3 regions of the Cobetia sp. L2A1 genome follow, and region 3 is predicted to be linked to each of the others. Evidence: predicted binding sites of a transcription regulator. Region 3 holds the regulator's gene; each other region holds the start of a gene.

Region 1 (2,278 bases), 740 kb from region 3:
AAGCGGGCAATGTTCGGATTGCTATCGGCCTTCATGGATTCAACATTCTCGGACGTCAGGCCCATTTCTTCCGCGTTGATCTGAGCGAACAGGGTCCATTTCACGATGTTGAACCACTGATCATCACCCTGACTTACGACGGGGCCCAGCGGCTCCTTGGAAATGACTTCCGGTAGCACCATTGCGGCAGCCGGATCAGCAAGCTTGATACGCAGGGCATAAAGCTGGGACTGATCGGAAGTCAGTACGTCGCAACGGCCTGCCTCAAAGCCTTTGACGGTCTGATCGGAGGTATCGAAAACGACTGGCTCGAACTTCATGCCATTGAGGCGGAAATAGTCGGCCAGGTTCAGCTCGGTCGTGGTACCGGACTGGATGCAGATGGCTGCGCCATCCAGCTCCTTGGCGCTGGCGACACCGAGATCCTTGCTGACCATGAAGCCCTGGCCGTCATAATAGTTTACGCCGGCGAAGTTCAGGCCCAGTGAAGTATCGCGTGTAGCGGTCCAGGTGGTGTTGCGTGACAAGACATCGATCTCGCCGGACTGCAGTGCGGTGAAGCGCTCCTTGGCCGTCAGCGGTATATAACGCACCTTGCTGGCGTCGCCGAATACTGCAGCAGCCACACCACGGCATACATCGACATCGAGGCCCTGCCAGTTGCCAGCATCATCCGGTGCCGAGAAGCCCGGCAAGCCGGTACTGACGCCACACTGGACAAAACCCTTTTCCTTGACGCTATCCAGAGTCGCTGCGCTGGCGCCACTGGCTACAACGGTAGCCAGAAGGGCGGCGCTAACGATCAGCAGTGGCTTCTTATTGTTATGCATCATGAATCCCTCGCGTATGTCTGGGTTCCGCTCGAAAATCTTTCCGATACGGATGTGGTGCAATGCTATGCATGGCACCCCTCGACAATAGCAAGCTGCGTTCCAATTTCCGCCTATCGCGTAATTCACTACGTTCAACGCTTGAAAAACCACTAAAAGACAGTGAAAAAGGCCAAAGATGGTAAGAGAGGCCAAGGATAGTATGGCGTGCTTGGCGCGTAGATGGTGCCGTTATTCGGCATGTTCGCTTCATATCGGTGCAAAATAAAAACGGCCGTTTCATAATGAAACGGCCGCTTAGGTTTTCTTCTGGCTCTCAACAGGACAGCTGCGACCAATGTCTCAGCCTTCCCGCATCAACGCTGACTCATCCAGAAGCACTCAACATGCCGCTGAAAATCGATCATTTTTCCAGCAAGCGCTGCATGAAGGGCGGCAGTACCAACGCAGCGCGATGCCCTTCCACCGTGTAGAAATCGCGCGCGAACGTTGCCGCCGCCGCGTCTTCTTCACGGAAGGCTTTCACATCACATCCCTTGCCGGCGAGCGTGCAGCTCCACCAGCCGGACGGATACACCGGCTGCGGAAACGGTAGCGTGGCTACGCTATCAAAACCGGCCTCGCCCATATCATTACGTAGGTCCTTGATGATGGAGTCGGTGTGATACAGCGGCGATTCGCTCTGCTGCACCATCAGGCCGCCCTGCTTGAGGATACGGTGACAACGCTTGAGGAAGTCAGTCTTGAACAGACCTTCCGCCGGACCGACCGGGTCAGTAGAGTCAACGATCATCACGTCGATGCTTTCGTCCGGGCAATTGTCGACCCACTTCACGCCATCTTCAAACAACAGCTCAGCGCGCGGATCATCGTTGGAATCGACCAATGCCGGGAAGAACTTCTCAGAGGCACGTGTAACCGCTGGATCGATATCGATCTGCGTCACTTTCTCCACGCCCGGGTGCTTGAGCACCTCACGCAGCGTACCGCAGTCACCACCACCGATGATGACAACGCGCTTGGGTGCAGCATGGGCGAACAGCGCCGGGTGCGACATCATCTCGTGATAGAGGAAGTTGTCGCGATCGGTCAGCATCACGCAGCCGTCCAGCACCATCAAATTGCCGTAGGTCTCGGTGGCATAGACTTCGAGGTGCTGATAGGGAGTCTGCTCGTCATGCAGCTTGTGGCTGACCTTGAGCGAGAAGGCGCTGCCGTGGCGATCGAAGATTTCGGTAAACCAGGAGCCATCGAGACGTTCGGTCATGGGGACCCTCGCAATGGATATCGGGAATCGGGATATCGAGGTATGAATCGGGATGGTATCTAGTACATCAAGAACTAGAGCATCGAATGAGCCTTGCCGATAATGCATCAGCGTGGCGCAGGCGCTGCACCATAGCCAAAGACAGACGGAGTGGAAAGACCTGATGCATGACAATTACACG
Region 2 (2,278 bases), 930 kb from region 3:
TCAGATAATGGTCAAACAGGATCACTCCATAGACGGGCCCGATGGCGGCCGCGAGGATACCCACTGTGTACTGAATGATCTCGGGATTGTTGAACAGATTCCACGGTGTGATGAAGATGGAACCAATGGCCGCTATCATGCCCCCCATTCGCCAGCTGATACGCGAGGGGGCCACATTGGAGAAATCAAAGGCTGGCGAGACGAAGTTGGCCACGATATTGATGCCGATGGTCGCCAGTACCAGGGTCAGAATGCCCAGCGCTGCTGCCACACCATTGTCGATGCGCGCCACGGTCTCCATCGGGTCATGCAGCATCTCACCGAAGATGGGCTGTGTGCCGGACACCACGACGACGGTGATGATGGCAAACAACAGGAAGTTGACTGGCAGGCCCCAGAAGTTGCCACGCTTCACGTCCCCGGGCGTCGCGCAATAGCGCGAGAAATCGCCAAAGTTGAGCGTCGGCCCAGCGAAGTAGCCCGCCACCAATGCCGCCGCGATCACCATCTGCCAAAGCGCTTCACTGCCGGACAGTGTCTTGCTCCCCAGTGTGAAACTGATGTTTTCCCAGCCGGCCTGCCAGACGATCCAACCTGCCAACGCGAACATCACCACATAGACTGCGGGGCCTGCGAAGTCGATGAAGCGGCGTACGGCATTCATGCCCCACCAGAACACCAACGCCTGCAGCACCCACATGAAGAGGAAGCAGTACCATCCCAGCGTAGAGAGGCCGAAATACTGAACCTCGGTCAACCCTTCCAGCGACGGCACATAACGCAGCAGCACCAGCATCAGTGCATGTGCGGCCAGATATGTCTGGATGCCGTACCACACCACCGCGATCAGGCCACGGATGATCGCGGGAATGTTGGCGCCGTAGATACCGAAAGACTGACGACAGACCACCGGGAAAGGAACACCGGTCAGCTGACTGGGGCGCGAGATCAGATTGGCAAACACCTGCACAATGAGAATTCCCACCAGCATCGCGACCAGTATCTGCCAACTCGCCAAGCCCAGAGTAAACAGGCTGGCCGCAAACACGTAGCCACCGACACTGTGCACATCGGACATCCAGAACGAGAAGATGTTGTACCAGTTCCAGTTCTGATCGCAAGGCGCGAGGTCCTCGTTGATCAGTCGCTTGCTGGCCTCGGGCAGATCAGCGCTTGGGGTGGTCTGGCGTGTCATTGTCGTCTCCAGAGTGGGCCTTTCCCGAGGCGACATGTCTCGGAATGCCTCCCACCTTTCAACAAGCGTGCCAGTGAAACACTTGTTGCTGACTTTCAATCCATAATGCTTTCTCGCACCCTCACCATCCGATCGTCTTTGCCTGGCGGAGACGCGAATCATGAGGAATCCCCAGTAACGACGCACCATTGATGGCTGATCGATCAGGAGTCTGCACCATTGACGAGCAGAGTTCAGGGTGCCGGAAAGGGCCCTCTGCCTTGTCGCGACGTCAGTGGATAGGGGAGTGATTGATGAGGCGAACATACATGATGAAACGAACGTTTCTTTGCTGATGGGCTCCGGGCTGGCACGAAAGCTGCTGGTGCTGGTGGTCATTCGCGGTCAGGCATTCCCGACTTGTCAGTCCCTTCCAGCGCGTGTCATTCGCCTCATTCATCAGGCCAGACACGCCCAGACGAGAACTTCAGCATGCTGCGTCTCAAGGTCATCAACCCCAATACCAGTCACACCATGAGCCAGCAGATGGCCGAGCGCCTGATGCAGCAACTGCCAGAGGATGTAAAGCTGGAGGTGCTGACTGCCGAACATGGCGCCCCAAGCATCGAGACAGCCGTTGAGGAGGCCATGGCCGTCATCGCGCTACTTGCGCTGATCAGTCAGGACAGAGCTGGCCTGCTGGAGACGCCTCCCGCCGATGGCTACCTGCTGGCCTGCTTCGGAGATCCCGGGCTGGAAGCCGCGCGGGAGCTGAGCCCCGTACCGGTATTGGGTATCGCACAGGCAGCCATGCACATGGCGGCACTTTCGGTGCCTCCTTTTGCCATCGTCACCAGCATGGCCAGTACGCTGCCGATGTCGCATCAGCTATTGGAGCGCTACGCGATGCGCTCGCTCTGCTCCACGGTACTGGCGTGCGAGGTGCCGGTAATGACGCTCTCGCAGGCACAGACACCTCCTCCCGCCTTGCTGGAAAGCTGTGAATCCGCTCGGGCCAGCGGTGCTAGAAGTCTGGTGTTGGGGTGCGCTGCGATGGGGCCATTGCGCGACGCCATCGCAGCCAAGATCAAGCTGCCGGTCATC
Region 3 (2,278 bases):
CCATTGGCAAACCCCTCTGGCGAGCGCACCTTCGCGCACGCAGTGCATGCTCAGGGCTGATATATCATCATGAACATCAGCCTTGAGCATGACGTCCATACCACCTTCGTTGAAACATGGCATGCAAGTTGCTTGAATAATTTCTTTCGCCCCTTGTCAGTGCCCCGACCCACGGTATAGCGTAGAAGCACGTTCCTTTGCCGTGAATCGATAGCCCCATGAAACCCACCCTGCAACTCCGCCTTGGCACTTCACTGACCATGACGCCACAACTGCAGCAGGCCATTCAGCTGCTACAGTTGTCGACGCTCGACCTGCGTCAGGAAATCCAACAGGCGCTCGAGTCCAATCCCATGCTGGAACTCGACGAGGACTATGAGGCGCTGGAAGTCGTCGAGATTCAGGATGCGAGCGAAATCTCTTCAGCTGAAACAAGTAGTGATATCCCGGAAGAATATCCTCTCGATAGCGACTGGTCGGACCTCTATCAGGATCATGCTGGCAGCCTGACAAACTCGGGAAGCAGTAGCGGCAGTGATGACGGCCAGGATTTCGAGCGCAACACGAGTGTAGAAAGCCTGCAAGATCATCTACGCTGGCAGTTGGCAATGACCGACCTCGACGACCGTGAACGGCAGATGGCGGAAAGCCTGATAGATGCCGTGGACGGCGCAGGCTACTTGAGCCTGTCGCTTGATGAGCTCGTCGATGGTCTACGTGGACAAGGGCTGTCTGGCCTCAAAGCATCGGAGCTTGAGCAGGTCCTGCTCCGCCTGCAGCAGTTCGATCCGACCGGCGTCTTTGCGCGTGATCTACGCGAATGCTTGCTGCTACAACTGGCCTTGCTGCCCGATGACCTGACACTGCTTGCTCAAGCTCGCCGCCTGGTACGCCAGTTTCTCGAAGCACTAGGGAACGATGATCGCAAGCTACTCAAGCGCCGCCTGGGGCTGGATGATGACGAGCTGGATCACGTCATCCGGCTGATACGAGCACTGGACCCACGGCCAGCTTCTGCCTGGGGGGAGCCCGCCAGTGACTACGTGATACCCGACTTGCTGGTACGCCATACCCGGCGCGGCTGGCAAGTGGAGCTCAATCCCGAGGCACTCCCGAAGCTGCGTATACAGCCAGACTATGCAGCGCTCATCAAACGGGCAGACAAGTCAGTAGACAACACCTTTCTCAAGGATAATCTTCAGGAAGCGCGCTGGCTGATGAAAAGTCTCTCGTCACGCAATGACACGCTGCTCAAGGTCGGGCGTGAGATCATGACGCGGCAGATCGACTTTCTTGAGCAAGGCGAGGAAGGCATGAAGCCGTTGATCCTCGCCAATATTGCCGAGGTAGTCGAGATGCACGAATCCACCATCTCTCGCGTCACGACGCAAAAGTACATTCATACACCACGCGGCGTCTTCGAACTCAAGTTCTTCTTCTCGAGCCAGGTCGGTGGTAACGGCAATGGTGATGCGCATTCCAGCACGGCCATTCGTGCGCGCATCCGCAAATTGATTGCAGACGAACCAGCGCGAAAACCGCTGTCGGATTCACGGCTGGTCGATCTACTCGCCAGCGATGGCATTGAAGTCGCGCGCCGCACCGTCGCCAAATATCGCGAAGCCATGGGCATTCCGTCTTCCAGTGAGCGCAAGCGACTCGCTTGATTACATGACAGAGAGGCCGCCCTTCGACTACGGCCTCTCTGTCATGGCCTCCCCTATCGTCAATATCCGCATGATGGCCAGCCGACGTGCGTGAAAGTCGTCGGCTTTCTACCAAGATATTTTCGCTAGAATCCGGCGTGCGCTTCCAATCGCCTGTTTTTCAAATCACTTTTATTAGTATTGTCGATCATTCGTGTAACTCTTCTCACGTCCGATCGTGCTCTTGTCACACTCGAAGCGCACTTGTTGTCAGTTTCAGAAGACCGCCAATATCGACGTATATGCTGTGATTGGCGACTAACAGGCGGCTTCTTGCTGCGCTTCTAACGCAAACCAACGCACTCCTCTTTGATGGAATGTTCCGTTATCCCTCAGTGAGTTGAAGACAAGCCTTACACCACGATGCAGCGCAGCGTTGATCTTTGCTCAAAGCTTGGGCATTGTCAGGGTAGGCGCTCGGCGCACCTGACGCGGCCCAATTTTGTTACTGGCAGTGGCGGATGCGCAAACCATGTAGCAGAGCGTCTTATCAGGGTTTGCTCGCAGTCAAAAAGGGTTACAATTGAAAGGTAACCCGTTGGATAAAGGAGCGTGTCCATGCAAGTGAATAT

The links. Region 3 encodes sigma-54, which starts transcription at its own class of promoters, with help from an activator protein. Its sites were predicted from a motif close to TGGCACNNNNNTTGCTNT; they were not measured.
Region 1: GQR90_RS00285 (amino acid ABC transporter substrate-binding protein) is a predicted target of sigma-54. The motif match lies at 918-935, and genes of this name have one in related genera.
Region 2: GQR90_RS16940 (NCS1 family nucleobase:cation symporter-1) is a predicted target of sigma-54. The motif match lies at 1,251-1,268, and genes of this name have one in related genera.

The regions. Positions count from the first base shown of each region.
Region 1 is NZ_CP047025.1:62,107-64,384, reverse strand. Features, by position in the region: gene GQR90_RS00285 (amino acid ABC transporter substrate-binding protein) at 1-830, opposite strand, end outside; gene speE (polyamine aminopropyltransferase) at 1,234-2,097, opposite strand.
Region 2 is NZ_CP047025.1:3,982,307-3,984,584, forward strand. Features, by position in the region: gene GQR90_RS16940 (NCS1 family nucleobase:cation symporter-1) at 1-1,195, opposite strand, end outside; gene GQR90_RS16945 (aspartate/glutamate racemase family protein) at 1,667-2,278, shown strand, end outside.
Region 3 is NZ_CP047025.1:797,455-799,732, reverse strand. Features, by position in the region: gene GQR90_RS03430 (RNA polymerase factor sigma-54) at 219-1,667, shown strand; gene hpf (ribosome hibernation-promoting factor, HPF/YfiA family) at 2,265-2,278, shown strand, end outside.